Regions from separate parts of the Paraburkholderia sp. RL17-381-BIF-C genome, predicted to be linked through region 1. Evidence: riboswitches for the same ligand, from Rfam matches in the RefSeq annotation. Region 1 holds a riboswitch; each other region holds the start of a gene.
The links. Region 1 has a riboswitch for cobalamin ahead of P0D70_RS24630 (TonB-dependent receptor domain-containing protein). Riboswitches for the same ligand answer to the same signal wherever they lie in the genome.
Positions count from the first base shown of each region.

Region 2: it holds a riboswitch for cobalamin, as region 1 does, so the genes downstream of both, cobA (uroporphyrinogen-III C-methyltransferase) here and P0D70_RS24630 (TonB-dependent receptor domain-containing protein) in region 1, are expected to answer to the same signal.
Region 3: it holds a riboswitch for cobalamin, as region 1 does, so the genes downstream of both, P0D70_RS26320 (CbtB domain-containing protein) here and P0D70_RS24630 (TonB-dependent receptor domain-containing protein) in region 1, are expected to answer to the same signal.

Region 1 covers NZ_JARESX010000045.1:44,818-49,743, forward strand. Annotated here, with positions in the region: gene P0D70_RS24620 (ABC transporter ATP-binding protein) at 1-250, opposite strand, end outside; gene P0D70_RS24625 (FecCD family ABC transporter permease) at 250-1,260, opposite strand; gene P0D70_RS24630 (TonB-dependent receptor domain-containing protein) at 1,354-3,225, opposite strand; cobalamin riboswitch at 3,317-3,573, opposite strand; gene P0D70_RS24635 (ATPase) at 3,781-4,137, shown strand; gene P0D70_RS24640 (cell division protein ZapA) at 4,134-4,448, shown strand; RNA gene ssrS (6S RNA) at 4,584-4,765, shown strand; gene P0D70_RS24650 (EVE domain-containing protein) at 4,909-4,926, shown strand, end outside.
Region 2 covers NZ_JARESX010000055.1:5,947-10,872, forward strand. Annotated here, with positions in the region: gene cobN (cobaltochelatase subunit CobN) at 1-934, opposite strand, end outside; gene cobW (cobalamin biosynthesis protein CobW) at 941-2,032, opposite strand; cobalamin riboswitch at 2,252-2,532, opposite strand; cobalamin riboswitch at 2,600-2,850, shown strand; gene cobA (uroporphyrinogen-III C-methyltransferase) at 3,091-3,864, shown strand; gene P0D70_RS26770 (cobalamin biosynthesis protein) at 3,861-4,268, shown strand; gene cobO (cob(I)yrinic acid a,c-diamide adenosyltransferase) at 4,316-4,918, shown strand; gene P0D70_RS26780 (cobyrinic acid a,c-diamide synthase CobB) at 4,922-4,926, shown strand, end outside.
Region 3 covers NZ_JARESX010000052.1:43,727-48,652, reverse strand. Annotated here, with positions in the region: gene P0D70_RS26325 (CbtA family protein) at 1,178-1,909, opposite strand; gene P0D70_RS26320 (CbtB domain-containing protein) at 1,921-2,175, opposite strand; adenosylcobalamin (AdoCbl) riboswitch at 2,178-2,330, opposite strand; gene P0D70_RS26315 (histidine phosphatase family protein) at 2,419-3,012, shown strand; gene P0D70_RS26310 (hypothetical protein) at 3,036-3,476, opposite strand; gene P0D70_RS26305 (alpha/beta hydrolase) at 3,581-4,594, opposite strand; gene P0D70_RS26300 (MFS transporter) at 4,614-4,926, opposite strand, start outside.

The sequences.
Region 1 (4,926 bases):
GCGCGAGCGCGAGCGGCGGCCAGTCGGCCACGCGCAAGCCGTCGAGTTCGACATGGCCCGCCGACGGTTGCAACAGACCTGCCAGCGTGGAGAGCAACGTCGTCTTGCCTGCTCCGTTCGGGCCGGCCACGCACCAGATCTCGCCTTCGTAGAACGTGTGCGTGAAAGCGTCGAGCAAAGTGCGCGCGCCGGCGCGCAAGGTCAGATGTTGCGCGCTGAGTGTGGCTTGAGATGCGTTGAAGGTTTGCATTATCGGCGCCTGTGCAACAGCATCCACAGAAACACCGGCACGCCGATGATCGAGGTGATCACGCCAACCGGCAATTGCGCCGGCGCAATCACCGTGCGCGCGATCAGGTCCGCGCCCATCACCGCGACACCGCCGCCGAGCGCCGCAGCCGGCAGCAGCATGCGCTGATCGTTGCCGAACGCGAGCCGCAGCATGTGCGGCACGACCAGTCCGACAAAGCCGATGGTGCCCGCCGTCGTCACCGCCGCGGCCGCCGCCAGCGACGCCACCAGATATACGCGCAAACGCAACGGCATGACCGCGACACCTAACGCCTGCGCGGCGGCGTCGCCGCGCAGCAGCACGTTCAGACGCGGCGCGGCGGGCACGATCGCAACCAGCACGATGACGAGCGCGGCGAGCGCCGTCCACGGCATCGCGCCGCCATTGAGGTCGCCCGTGAGCCAGAACAGCATGCCGCGCAAGCGGTTGTCGGGCGCGAGATTGAGCAGCAAGGTGATGAGCGCGCCCCAACCCGCGGCGATCACCGCGCCGGTCAGCAGCAGACGCGGCGACGTGTCCTGCGGCTCGCCGCGCCACAACTCACGGCGCGCGAGGCCGAGCACCAGCAGGATCGACACGAAGGCGCCGGCGAAGGCGCTCGCGTCGACGATCCACCATGCGCAGCCGGCCATCATCGCGATGAGCGCGAAAGTCGCCGCGCCGCCCGACACACCCAACACATACGGCTCGGCGAGCGGATTGCGCAACAGCACCTGCAGCAGCGCGCCGGCCAATGCGAGCAACGCGCCGCAGGCAAAGCCGGCCACCGCGCGCGGTAAACGCAGCGTGCGGACAATCTCCGCAGTCAGATCGGAGGCACCGCCAGACGGCGCATGCGAAGGCATCAGCGCCGCCAGCACGCGCATCGGCGCGAGCGAGACGCTCCCCAACGCGAGCGACGCCATCAGCACCGCCAGCGCGATCACGGCAAGCGCAAGCCAGATCGCGGCCGCGCGCTTCGCGCTCATCACGCGCAGCGTTGCGGGCATCGAACCCGAGTGGCGGCTAGTGGATCGGCTCAAGTAGCGGCTCATCCGCGCAGTCTCAACAAGGCGTGCCCACTACTGCTGCTGCCAACCAACCGTGAGATACGCACCGCGCCGCGGCGAGTTATACGAGTAGGCCGTTTCATAGTCCTTGTTGAACAGATTCTGGATTTGCGCGGCCACGTACCATGCTTTCGTGATGTTGTAGCGCGCCGACAGATTCACCACGCCATAGCCGCCCAGCTTGCCGCTGCTGTCGTCGCGCGGGCCGCTCACGATCCATTCGCCGCCGACGCGCCACCCGGCGATACTGCGGTTCACCGTCAGCGAGCCGAAGCGCCGCGCGCGCCGCACGAGGTCGACATCGTTGTCGAGGTCGACCGGGTTTTGCAGCGTTACCGAGGCGCGCACGTCCGTCTTGCCGACATGCCCGCTCCACGATCCTTCGAGTCCCTGCACCTTCGCATGGCCGACGTTCTCGGCCAGATAGATGCCGGGCGTTACCTGCTCGTAGTTAATCAGATTCGAATAGCGCGTCTGGAATGCGGTGAGACGCATCACACCGAGCGCATTCGATGCGTACTGCAGCGCGGCTTCGAGCGAATGACTGCGCTCCGGCTGAATCGACGGATTTCCGCTGAGCGGATAGTACAGATCGTCGAAACTCGGCGCGCGAAACGAATCCGAGTAGCTTGCACTCACCTTCCAATGGCTGGTGATGTCGAAGCCGTAGCCAAGATAGTAACTGTTCGCTCCGCCGAAATCGGAATACTGGTCGCGCCGCACGTTGGCCTGAATCTGGTTGCGCCCAAAGCGCCCCGTATAGCCGACAAAGCCCGAATCCACATGCCGGTCGGGCGCCGCGAACGTATCCGAGTCGAGGCTCTGGTCGAGATGCTCGTAGCCGACCTGCAGCTTCTGCTGCGCGGCCAGCGCGAAATCGTTCTGCCACGTGTACTGGCGATTGTCGGTATCGAAGCGGCCGTTATAGACGCCGTTGGTGTTCGACACGCTGCGGTCGTCGCCTTCGGAGACGATGAAGTGAGTCGTCCACCAGTCGGTCAGCTTGCCGTTCGCGAACACCGAGACCTGGCGCACTTTGCTATACAGGTTGTTCAGATCGGTCGGCAGTCCGTACGCGTTGTCGTAGCTGTTGTTGCCGTTCGACTGGAAGTAGCTCGCGCCGGCATCCCATTTGTCGTTGAACTTGTGGCGCAACGAGGCCGAGATGCTCTCGTTCAGATAGCCGTTCGCATTCGGATTGGCGCCGGGCGCCTCACGCGGATTGAGCGATGAAAAGCCGTCGTCCTTCGAGCGCGCGAGCGAAATGCTGAAGGTCGTCTTGCCGTCTTTATCCAATGCGCCGTTCACGCCCGCCTGCTGCGTCTGCGTGTGATAGCTGCCGTAGCCGAGCGAAAAATTGAAACGCGGCGGATGGTCGCCGCCGTCTTTCGTGAACACCTGCACCACGCCGCCGATCGCGCCGGAACCGTACAACGCCGACACGTTGCCGTTCACCACCTCGACGTGATCGACCTGGTCGAGCGGAATCTGCGCGAGTTGCGCGGAACCCAGGCTCACCGAATCGACGCGCACGCCGTCGATCAGCAGCAGCGATTGCGTCGACGACGCACCGCGCAGGAAGAGGCTCGTCGTCGAACCGGGGCCACCTGTACGCGAGATTTGCGCGCCTGGCGCGAGTTGCAGCAGGCCGGGCAAATCGGTCGCGGTGGTGTCGGCGAGATCCTGCTGGTCGAACAACGCGGTCTGCGGGATCGCATCGGCGAGTGACTGCGGCCCGCGCTCGGCGGTCACCACGATCGGTGACAACACCGCGGGCGACGCATCCGCCGCCGACGCAGAAGATGAAGGTGCAGCTTGCGCGTGCGCGACGATCGGCAGGCCCGCGAAGGCAAGCAACGCCGCACGAGCGATGGGGGACAGCATGGGGTGAAAGTCCTGTGGGTAGCGTGCGCGGCCTGCTTCCCCGCAGGCCGATGCGTAACGAGGCGCCCGCGTATTTAACATTTTCGCGCGTGACGTGCCTCTCCCTCTGGCCGGTATCCGGGCTGACGACATATCGATCCCGCCTTCCCACGCGTGACGCGCAGTGGCACACTCGCGAGTTGAACTTCCAACACGCGATCAGGATCGACTTGCATGACGAATGCGGTCGCTTACCGTTGCGGGGGCAGCGCAGGTTGGCGCGTTCTGGCGAACCGCGCCCCCTGCTTCCCGTTTAACTGCGCGCGCCGTTGAAAAGCGCACGCGGGCACCAGAGTGCGGCCAGTTTAGGAGCGGCCTCGGGGTCCGTCAAGAATGAGTGGGACCGCAGACTACCGTTCTGTTAAGTGCAGGCTATTGTCCGACGCACGAGTACTTTTTCATCATATGGTCGATAAAAGCCTGCACAAAGCAATGTTGTTACGTCTCGAAACGAGACAATTGTCGGAACCTGCGACATTCCGCGCTAAAATGCGATGTCTTTAGAGGACGCAGCACATGCTCACCGAACTCGAAACACTTTCACAGAATATCGGCAAGCTGATCGCGATCAGCCAACGCCACAATGAAGCGCGACTCGCGCTCGAAGAGCAGCTCGCCCAATCGCGCGCCGACGTCGAAGCCACGCGCACGGAACTTGCAATGCTGCGCGAGGAACGCAATGCGCTGCAGGCGGAACGCGACGCGCTGTCGGCAAAGATCGACGACGCCCAGGTGCGCCTGAATGCGATCCTCGAAAAGCTGCCGCGTGCCCGCGCGAACAGCGAGCCCGACAGCCAGCTCGATCTGCTCGAGCCCGCCCCGCACGAAGTCGAAGCGCAGAGCGACGAGACCCGCCACGGAGAAAATGCATGACCACCAAGCAGATCGAAGTATCGATTCTCGGCGTGCCCTATCGCCTCGCCTGCTCGCCGGAAACGGAAGGCGCGCTGCTTGAAGCGGTCGCACGCGTCGACGCCGAAATGTCGAAGATCCGTAACAACAGCAACGTGCGCGGCACGGATCGCATTGCTGTCATGGCTGCGCTGTCGCTGGCATCGGAACTGCTTAGGCTGCAATCGAGCGTGAGACACGGAGAAGCATTTCCCGCTGAGGAAATCCGGCGTACAATGCATCAAATGAACGAACAACTAGGTACTGTGATTCAGCAGTACAGCATGCAGTAAGTAACGTATGTTATCGTGCGGCCGGTCCTGAGATCGGCGGCGGATTCAAACGGAGTGTGTGAGGACAAGGCGTCCAAGATTCTGCAAACGTTTGAGTTCAATCGGTCGTTTTCGTGATTTAGCTTTATCGGTTTAGCTTCCCTGCCTGGTTCGCCAAGGTCATATATTCCTTGAACCAATGCCATGTGCACGGTTGCGGAAATTTGTAGCACGGGTGTGCGCGTCACTCTGTCTGATGTACCCGAAGTGTTGCTAACTGCGACCAATTCTGAACCCCCGGTTCAGGATGCCGGCCTAGCGGCTAAGGCGGGGACCTTATTTAGAACGGCATCGGACTTCGGTTCGGTGCCGTTTTTCTTTGGGTGCCAGTTTTGCGCGCTGTCTTTGCGCGATGTTTCTTGTACGCCGATTTCTTCCGCGTCTTCAAACCCTTAACGTTCAACTACGTTCAATTCGATTCATGCGCTACTGGCTAATG
Region 2 (4,926 bases), on a different contig from region 1:
GCGAATTGAGGCCGTGATTGTCCTTCTGCCAGTCTTCACGATTGCCGCCGCTCAGAATCACCTGGAACACCGGCGCGTCGCCGGCGAGCGCGAGCGGCTCCGGGTCGTCGATCGCGGACGCGGCGAAGGCGGTCGTATTCAGCACCAGCGCGGCATTGTGCTCTGCGCACAGCGATTGCACGACTTCGCGGCTGAACGCGTCTTTGAGCGAGGTAATCGCGATCGGCAACGGATTCAGGCCTTGCGCTTCGAGCGCGTCGATCAGCGTGTCGAACACGGCCGTATTGGCCGCCTGCAGATGCGCCTTGTAGAACAGGATCGCCGCGACCGGCGCGTCCGGTTGCCAGCGCGCCTGCCAGTCGGCGATAGTCGGCGTGTCACGCCCGGGATGATAGAGCGTCGCGGCGGGCAACGCGCGGGGCGGCGCAGGCTCGCGCCCCCAGCCGAAGGTCCGGTGCGCGATACAGCGCAGGAACGCCTCGGCATTCTGCGCACCGCCCTCGCGCAGATAACGCCACAGTTGATGGCACAGCTCGGCGCTTGCAGTACTGCGCGCGAGCAGGTTCGGATCTTCCTGCAAATCGCCGGAGAACATCGCGAGCGTCTGCTGCTTGCGCTCGGCGAGCGCCACCACCTGCTCGATACCGTAAGGCCAATACGCTTCGCCGCCGAGGTGATCGACCACCACCACACGCGCGTGCTGCAAGACGTCTTCGACGTAGAAATCGACCGAGGCCGGTTGCCGCAAATACGTGACGTTCGCGAGCCGCACGCTTGGGAAACCTTCACCCATGCGCGCAATCACGCTCGCGAGCAACGACAGCGTGGTATCGGCGGAGCTGAGCACGACGATGTCGGCGGGCTGCTGATCGATACGGATCACGCCTTGTGTATCGTCGACGAAACCGCCCGGCGTGGTGCGCAGCAGATGCATGAGCGCTTACGCCTGTTGCGTTTCGACGCTCGACGGCACGCCGAGCGCCACGTCGAACGCACGCTGCAACGCGGCCTGATCGAGATCCTCGCCAATCAGCACGAAGCGGCTCGGGCCGCTTTCGCCAGCCTGCCAGCGTCGATCGAAATAGCTGTCGAAGCGGCGGCCCACGCCCTGAATCACGAGGCGCATCGCCGCGCCCGGCAGCGCCGCAAATCCTTTGACGCGGTAGATCGTATTCGTTTCGACGAGCCCTTGCAGCGCGGCGATCACTGCTTCGCGCGAGAGCGCATTCGCCTGCACGACCACCGAATCGAATTCGTCGTGATGGTGGTCGGCGTCTTCGGCGGAACCGTGGTGATCGTGGCGTAGGTGGATCGTGTCTTCCGAAGCGGCTTCGAGCCCCAGTAACGTATGCAGATCGAGCCGGCCCATCTGCGCGCGCACGATCTTCACTTGCGGCGGAATCTCTTCGCGAATCACCAGCTCGACCGCGTTTTGCTGCGCGTCGTCGAGCAAATCGGTCTTGTTCAGAATCACCAGATCGGCGGCGGACAACTGATCTTCGAACAGTTCGTGCAACGGCGATTCGTGGTCGAGATTCGGATCGGCCTTGCGCTGCGCATCCACGGCGACGGGGTTGTCGGCGAACTGACCGCTTGCCGCAGCCGGACCGTCCACCACGGTGACCACGGCATCCACGGTAAAGCTGTTCTTGATCTGCGGCCAGTTGAACGCCTGCACCAGCGGCTTGGGCAACGCGAGACCCGACGTCTCGATCAGCACGTGATCGATCTGATCGCGGCGCTCGACGAGTTTTTCCATCACCGGAAAGAACTCTTCCTGCACTGTGCAGCACAGGCACCCGTTGGCGAGTTCATACAATTGGCCTTCGGTTTCGACGCCGTTTTCATCGCAACCGATTCCGCAACCCTTGAGAATTTCCCCGTCGATACCGAGTTCGCCGAACTCGTTGACGATCACCGCGATGCGCTTGCCGCCCGCATGCTGAAGAATGTGCCGCAGCAGCGTGGTCTTGCCGCTGCCGAGAAAGCCCGTGACGATGGTGACGGGGATCTTGCGCATTTGAGTTTGCATCGTGAGGTCCATCCGTAGGAGTTGCACGTGCACGCCGGCGTGTTTTTGTGTGTCTGTCTGCGCGTCTGCGTGCATCGGCCGGGTAGCCGGGTAAGCGGCGCGTAAGCCCAGCGAGCCAGGACGACAACACAACACGGGGACGAACGACGGGTTGCCGCGACAACAGAAAAACAGGAAGCGGGAATGAGAGCATGAACGCACCGCCGCATCCCCGCGGCGTTCGCCCTTCGTATTCTGGCCGGTATCCGGGCTGGCGAAAGCGCCGCTTCCCCTTCCCGGGCGAGTGATTTCTCGCCCAGTGGTGATATGCCGACGCGGCCTTGCGCGTGGACATCGAAGCCGGCTCCGTGGCGCTAAAGAACTTACCGCAGCACCACATTTCGCTTACCGTTGCGGGGGCAGCACAGGTTGACCCGATCCATGGCAGGCGGGCACCCTGTTTCCCGTTTAACTGCATGCGCACGAGCGCGCACACGAGCACCAAAGTGCGTGCGAGTGTAGGCCCGCGGCCCGGTGCCGTCAAGGAAACGCAAGCCGCAAGCGCTTATCGGGCGGGACGCCATGTGCTATCGTATGCGCGCGTTTGGTGCCCGCACATGCATTCGCGTGTGCAGTTAAACGGGAAACAGGCCGCGCTTTACGCGCTCAACCTGTGCTGTCCCCGCAACGGTAAGCGACCTGCGGCGCGATGTCTTTCATCCCGCGCCGCGCATGCGTTTTTTCGATGCCACTGTCCATGACATTCCAACGAATGCGGACGGGAAGGCAAAGCGCATGAGGCCGCCAGCCCGGATACCGGCCAGACGCGGAGGCGGCGAACCTCAGGGCAACATCACGCCGCCGGCCGCCGGAATCCGCGAGGGACGGATGTGAAGGCGCTGAAGCACGACGTGGCGCATCCGTTCGTCGATCCGTTCCCAAAGGGACCGTGGCGAGCCGCGCGTTTCGCCGTGCCTGAATCCGTAGCACTGCATGCCCCCAAAGTCCGTCATCCGGCGCGCCTGCGCGCTTCGCCCCTTTCCGCCCGTCACGACATGGCGCTCGCCATGCATGTCGCGATGACCCGCGCCTGGCTGATCGGCGCCGGCCCCGGCGACGTCGAACTCATGACCCTCAAGGCGACCCGCGCATTGGCCCAAGCCGATGTGGTGCTGGTCGACGACCTGGTGAATCCCGACGTGCTGCAGTTCGCGCGCGCCGACGCGCAGGTCGTCTACGTCGGCAAACGCGGCGGCCATCCGTCCACGCCGCAGGCCGGCATCGTCGCGCAGTTGCTCGAACACGTGCGGGCCGGGCGCAGCGTCGCGCGCCTGAAAGGCGGCGATCCGTTCGTGTTCGGCCGGGGCGGCGAAGAACAGCAGGCGCTGCATGCGGCGGGCGTCGAGGTGGAAGTCATCAACGGCATTACGGCGGGCATCGCCGCGCCCGCGGCCATCGGCATTCCCGTCACGCACCGCGATCACGCGCAAGGCGTGGTATTCGTCACCGGGCACGGCGCGGGCAGCGGCGAACCCGACTGGGCCGCGCTCGTCGCCACGCGCATGACCCTCGTGATCTATATGGGCATGCGGCGGCTGCACGATATCGTCGACGCGTTGCTCGCGGCCGGCATGAGCGCCGACACGCCATGCGCGGCGATCGAATCGGCCACCCGTCCGGAGCAACGCCATGCGCTCGCGCGGCTCGGCGAGTTCGCCGACACCGTCGCGCGTGCCGGACTCGGCTCGCCCGCGATCGTGGTGATCGGCGGTGTGGCGTCGCTCGCGCTGGCGCGCGCAGCGGCGCGGGCCGATGACGAAGCGCCTTGCGCAGACGGCGCGGCTACACAATGAAGACGCTGAGCGTGGGCATTGGTTGCCGTGCGCACAGTTCGGCCGAACAGATCGACGCGGCGGTGCGTGCCGCGCTCGGCGCGCATGCGTTCGATGAAATCGGCACCGTAGCGTCCATCGATACCAAAGCCCACGAAGCCGGCCTGCTCGAATTCTGCGCGCGTCATGCGCTGCGGCTGACGTTCTTCAGCCGTGAACGGATCGCTGCGATGCCCGTGGGGGAGCCTTCGGCGGCAGCGCGTGAGCACCTCGGCGTGGATGGCGTGTGCGAGCCGTGCGCGCTGCTTGCCGCGACGGACGGACTCGGTGAATCCACCACGTCCGCAGCGCCTCGAGCACGGCTCCTCGTGCGCAAGACCGTCCATGCCGGCGTCACCGTGGCGATCGCCTCGACCACGACCTAAGCCCAACGCGAACATCCAAACAACGACACTCAGGAACAGAACCTGCAATGAAGACCGATCCCGAATCGCATCAACGCATGACCGAGCGCCGACGCGAAGGCCACGAGAAGAAACAGGCCAACGCCACCGTCGAAAAAGGCCTGCTGATCGTCAACACCGGCACCGGCAAGGGCAAAACCACCGCCGCATTCGGCATGGCCGTGCGGGTGTTGGGCCACGGCATGCGCCTTGGCGTCGTGCAGTTCATCAAGGGCGCGCTGCACACGTCGGAGCGCGACTTTCTCGGCGCGATCGCGAACTGCGATTTCGTCACGATGGGCGACGGCTACACCTGGAACACGCAGAACCGCGACGCCGATATCGCGACCGCGCGCAAGGGCTGGGACGAAGCGCGCCGCATGATCGAAAGCGGCGAGTATCAGATGGTGATCCTCGACGAGCTGAACACGGTGCTCAAGTACGAGTACCTGCCGCTCGACGAAGTGCTCGCGGTGCTGAACGCGCGCGCGCCGATGCTGCACGTGGTAGTGACCGGCCGCCACGCGCCGGACGCGTTGATCGAAGCCGCCGACCTCGTCACCGAAATGCGCATCGTCAAGCATCCGTATCGCGAGCAGGGTGTGAAAGCGCAGCGCGGCGTGGAGTTCTGAGCGATGTC
Region 3 (4,926 bases), on a different contig from region 1:
TATGTGACATCGAAAGTTCGTGAAGACTGCGCGGTGAAGCGTGGCAGGGCCAATATGCATTGCCATACGGCGGCACACACAAGCAGTCCCATGGCTACCGAAGTTACTGTGATGTGAGCAGCGATGTTTCTCAGCGGCTCGCGAAGTCTCTTGAATGTGTAGGCCCAAAGCAGACCAAGCACCACCGAGAAATCGCCTAGATACACGTCCCGGATTACCCACACGCCAACGTGGCAGTTGACGGACAGCACTACTCCGGTGAACCACACGAGAATAGGCAGGATAAATAGGCGCAAAGGCGTTCGAGTGGAACCGTTCTCTGATTTGCTTTCCTCACTGAATGTCATTTGCTCGCTTAGCTATGCGTCAAAGCCGTATTCTTTCACCTTGCGTCGTAGGGCTATCTCACATTTGAAATGCGGGGCGGTTTGTCGATGAGAGGGGGCAGTGCCTTGCATCGGTACTTCGGTCAGCAGTAGCGGTGGGTAATCAGTTTGACCTCCAGTCAGCGAATACCCGCACACCTTCCAGCAAGACGCGTGGGGTTAGCGCGAGCCAGTAGCTAAAGTCCGGTACCCCGCATTCGATGGGCTCCGCCTGTCGGTTCCTCGGCGATCGCGTTCGACCGCATTCCCGCGCCCATGCGGGCGGGCTCGAATCGGCTAAGCGCAAGTGGTCTGAACCTGGCAAGTACTGTCGCGGACGTGCTGAATACCATTGGAGCGGTAATTGCGAGTGTCGCCGATGCGTTGGCCCGGTTCAGGCGCAGGTGGCGGCGCCCTGGGCAAATACGACGGCCCTCCGTTGGACTCAACCAGCCCATTAGTTCTTGACCTGACCGGCTCAGGAATAAACCTGCCCCCCGAACACCAGCGCGACTTATTTCGACCTGAACAACAACGGCTTTGCCCGACAAACCGGCTGGATTGGCGCGGGCATAGGATTGCTCTGCTTTGCCCCCGACGACCGGGCCGCGAAGCTGGGACGTCTCACTGCTGGAACTTTATCCACAGATTCTGTGCTCAAGCCTGTGGATAACCACCCCACAACAGCCCCAACTCCTTGACGCACAAACCTTCTCGACCCCTGCGCGCAAACAGCGACGAGCCAGGCAGAGAACGCCGGGCACAACCACCGAGGCGGTTGCGCCCATCGCCTCCACCAACCATCAAGCCGACTACACCGCCGGCCGACCGCCCAACCGCATAAACGCGCCGCGCTCAACGAGCGCGCCGAACAGCAGTCCAATCGTCGTCCACATGATCGCCTGCATACCCAGCGCCGCCACACGGAACTTCCACAGCAGCGCCGCCGGAAAACCCTCCGGCACTTCATTGAAAGTCGGCATCGACAGTTGTACCGCCGCGATAATCACGACAAACACCAACCCCGCCACGATCGAGCCATTCCACGCGCCGAGTTTCGCGCCCACACGGCGCCGCACCTTGAGCGAAAACACCATCGCGGCCAGCGAGATCGCAATCATCAGAAAGAACAGGCCCGTGCGCGTCCCGATCGTCTCCGGGTCGCCGACCGCAGGCGGGTTCGCCGGATACTTCAGGTTGGGAACGACCGCCAGCACAATGAACGCACCGAGCGCCAGCCACGCGGACAACGCGCGTGCGCTCAATCCCCCCGCGCGCCCATACGCGTAAGCGAACACCAACGAGAACAACCCGCCAAACGCCGCGCCGTACACCACCACCCCGGTCAACAGGCCGAGTCCTTGTTGCGTCTCGCGGCTCACCATCGCGGGTTCGGGCGCCTCGTCTTTCGCGGCATCCGCCCTTTCTTCGAATGAGATCGCCTGATTGACTTGCGGCTCGCCCGCGACCCGGGCGAAGCCGAACGTGAGCAGTCCCGCGGCGATGCCTGCCAGCATCCCGCGCACCAACAATTTACCGACCATGTCCGACTCCGTTAGTGGCAGGGAAAGCCGAGCAGATGGCGACCGTCGTGCACGAACTCATGCACGTACATGCCGGGCACCAGCGATGTGGCACCCTGTTCCGCTCCCACGAAGTAAAGCGCAAGCAACAGCAGCAGCCCCCCGAACACGACCCACGGCAGCAACTCGCGCAGCGGAATCGGCGTGGGTTCAAAAACGGGCTGAGAAGCGGGCTGAGAAGCGGCCTGAGAAGCAGGCTGCGAAGCGGGATCGAAAACAGCTGTCATGATGGACATCTCCTGGGGTTACGCGCCCCGATAGTCGTTGCAGAGGAATGATGCGAAGCTCAGGTCTGGCTTTCGGCATGTGCTGCCGATTACAGTGGCGCGACCGCGCCGGGTTTTCACCGGCTTCCGTGCTTCGCAGTCCGGCTATTCTACGCGCTAAACTCCGGCACCCGGCAACGCAAAGCGGACGCACCCTTTCCGCCAACGCCAAGTTTCGGCGCAGCCTCACAGGAAATGAACAGAGTGGACATACGGCTATTACTTATCAGCCACGCATCGACCGCAGCCCAACGTGCAGGCCGTTTCCCCGCCGATGACCCGCTCGACGCCCGCGCTATCGCAGAAGCCCGCGCCCACGCCACGAACACACGGCTGGCGATCGCGGAAAGCGCGTCAGCCTATGTGAGCCCTTCCGTCTGCGCGCAAGAAACGGCGGCGGCCCTCGGCCTGGCCGCGTCGGTCGATGTCGCGCTGGCGGACATGAACTATGGCAATTGGCGAGGGCGGCGGCTTGCCGATCTCGAAGCCGAAGCGCCGCAAGATCTCGCCGCATGGACACGCGATCCCGACGCCGCGCCGCACGGCGGCGAGTCGTTCAGTCAGCTCGTAAAGCGGGTAGGAGAATGGCTCGCTGCGCTAGGCGGCACGCCCGACCTTGCATCGGCCGATATGTGCAACGTGGTCGCCGTCACGCACGCGCCGCTTCTCAGAGCAGCGATCGTGTATGCGCTGGGGGCATCGCCCGTGGTGTTTTCGCGCATTGAAATCGCACCGCTTTCGATGATCGAGTTGCGGCGCTCATCACGCGGCTGGTCGTGGTGGCCGGCGACGCATTAGCCGCTTTCACGCCGCAGCCCGATTCACTTGCCCGACACCACCAGGCGCAACTTGTTCGAACCCGTCGGCGTTACGGTAATGTCGGTCCGCTTGCCCTTCGCGCCGAGATAAAAGTGCTGCCGTCCCGGCGAATTCTGGTCGTGTGTCGCGTCGGGCAAACACGACGCGACGTCCGCCGCGACCGCTTGCAGCGCGTCCGCATTTGAACCGGCGTCGTGATGCGGCGTCCACGTGCATTGATAGCTGCCGTGGCTCGCCGAACATTGCGCGTCGTCGCCGTAGGGTTGCGCGACGCCTTTGCCATCGTCCGGCGTCAACGACGCGAGGCCGCCAGGCGCCGCCGCTACGATGCGTTTCAGTGATGCACAGGGGCTAGGCGCGTCGTCGGCATTGGCGCTGCACGGCAGCAACGCGCCGAATGATGCAGCGGCAAGCGCGGAGGCAAGCAATCGGGTTCTGTTCATGTCGGCGCGGTGCTCTAAGTGGCTCACAGGTAACATGAAGCGAAGTAGCACGCTTCGTGCCCATGCGCGCCGAGCGCCTCACGCACGCTCTCGCGCAACGCGCATCACAGACCCGCGCCGAACAAAGCAGCCAGTCCTTGAGGCGAAGAGAAAATCCCTTTGGCATCGTGCCCGACACCATCGATCACGAATGTCCGATGCGTCGCCAATCCTTCCGCATGCCGCGCCGCCATATAACGCGCATAAGCGAGTCCTCGCCCGAGACGGTGGCTTCCTTGCGTTTGCGCGGCGCATGAACGGTCGAGCGCCGGATGCTGCGGATCGCAATCCGCGCCGCCGAGCAGCACGGTGACGTCGCGTTGCGCGTAGCGCGCTTCGAGCGCCGCCGCGGAACCAGCGTCGCCGGACTCGCGCGCGTAAGCCGGCAAATCTTCGAGCCCGTACTTCCAGCGATTGAACGACGGGCACATCGCCCTATCGAACTCCGCGAACTCGCTAGAGGCTGTAGGCCGCAGCGCATCGAAATACACATACGACGAAGGATTCGCCACCACGTAGCGCAGCACAATGCCGCGTGCGGTGAGCGGTGCCTCGCTGCGCGCGACCACCGCATAGCGCTGCACGACCTGCCCGCCGCCCGAGTGCCCGGCGACCACCACCTCGGCGAGCGACGCGAACTGCTCGCGTGATGCGAGCGTGTGCACAATGGCGTCGAGTACATCGAATGAACTGATCGGCGCGGGACCTTCGGCGTTTTCGCCGCCCATCCAGCTCGTCCAGTCCCAATGCAACGTGGACGGCGGCAACGCATGCGCTTCGACATCCGCGGTCGCGAGAAACTGCGGCACGATCAGCAGCGTATCGGCCGCGCTGCCGCCGGCAAGTGCGCACGACCGCTCGGCGAGATCGAAGTAAGTGTCGCCGTTGCGCAGGCGGCCGTGAATCAGAATCACTGCGCGTCGAACTTCGCGCGTCGGCGCCAGCCAGTCGCCATTCGCGAACACGGGCACAGTGCCGCTGCCGGCTCTCGTCGCGACGCTCAGATGCCGGCTCGCGACCACCGCCACCGGACGTTCATTCGGCGCTCGCTCGTCGTCTGTCATCAAGTACTGGGTCATGCAATACGCTCGTGGTTGATCAATGAGTGGCGGGCCTCGGCGCCGCGTCACCCGCCATACGTCCGGCACGCGTGGAGTACACCATCGCGAGCGACACAAAACCGGCAAAAATCAGGTAAAACGCGGGCGTAAGACTACTGCCTGTCACGCGCGTCAAGCCGGTAATGGTGAGCGGCGCCATGCCGCCGAACAGCGTCACCGCAATGTTGTACGACAGCGCCACGCCCGCCGACCGGCTGCGCACCGGAAACAAGGTGGCGAGCATGCCGGGATGCGCACCGGACATCGCGGCGAGAAACACCGTCGCGACCATCTGCGCGATGAAGAGATGC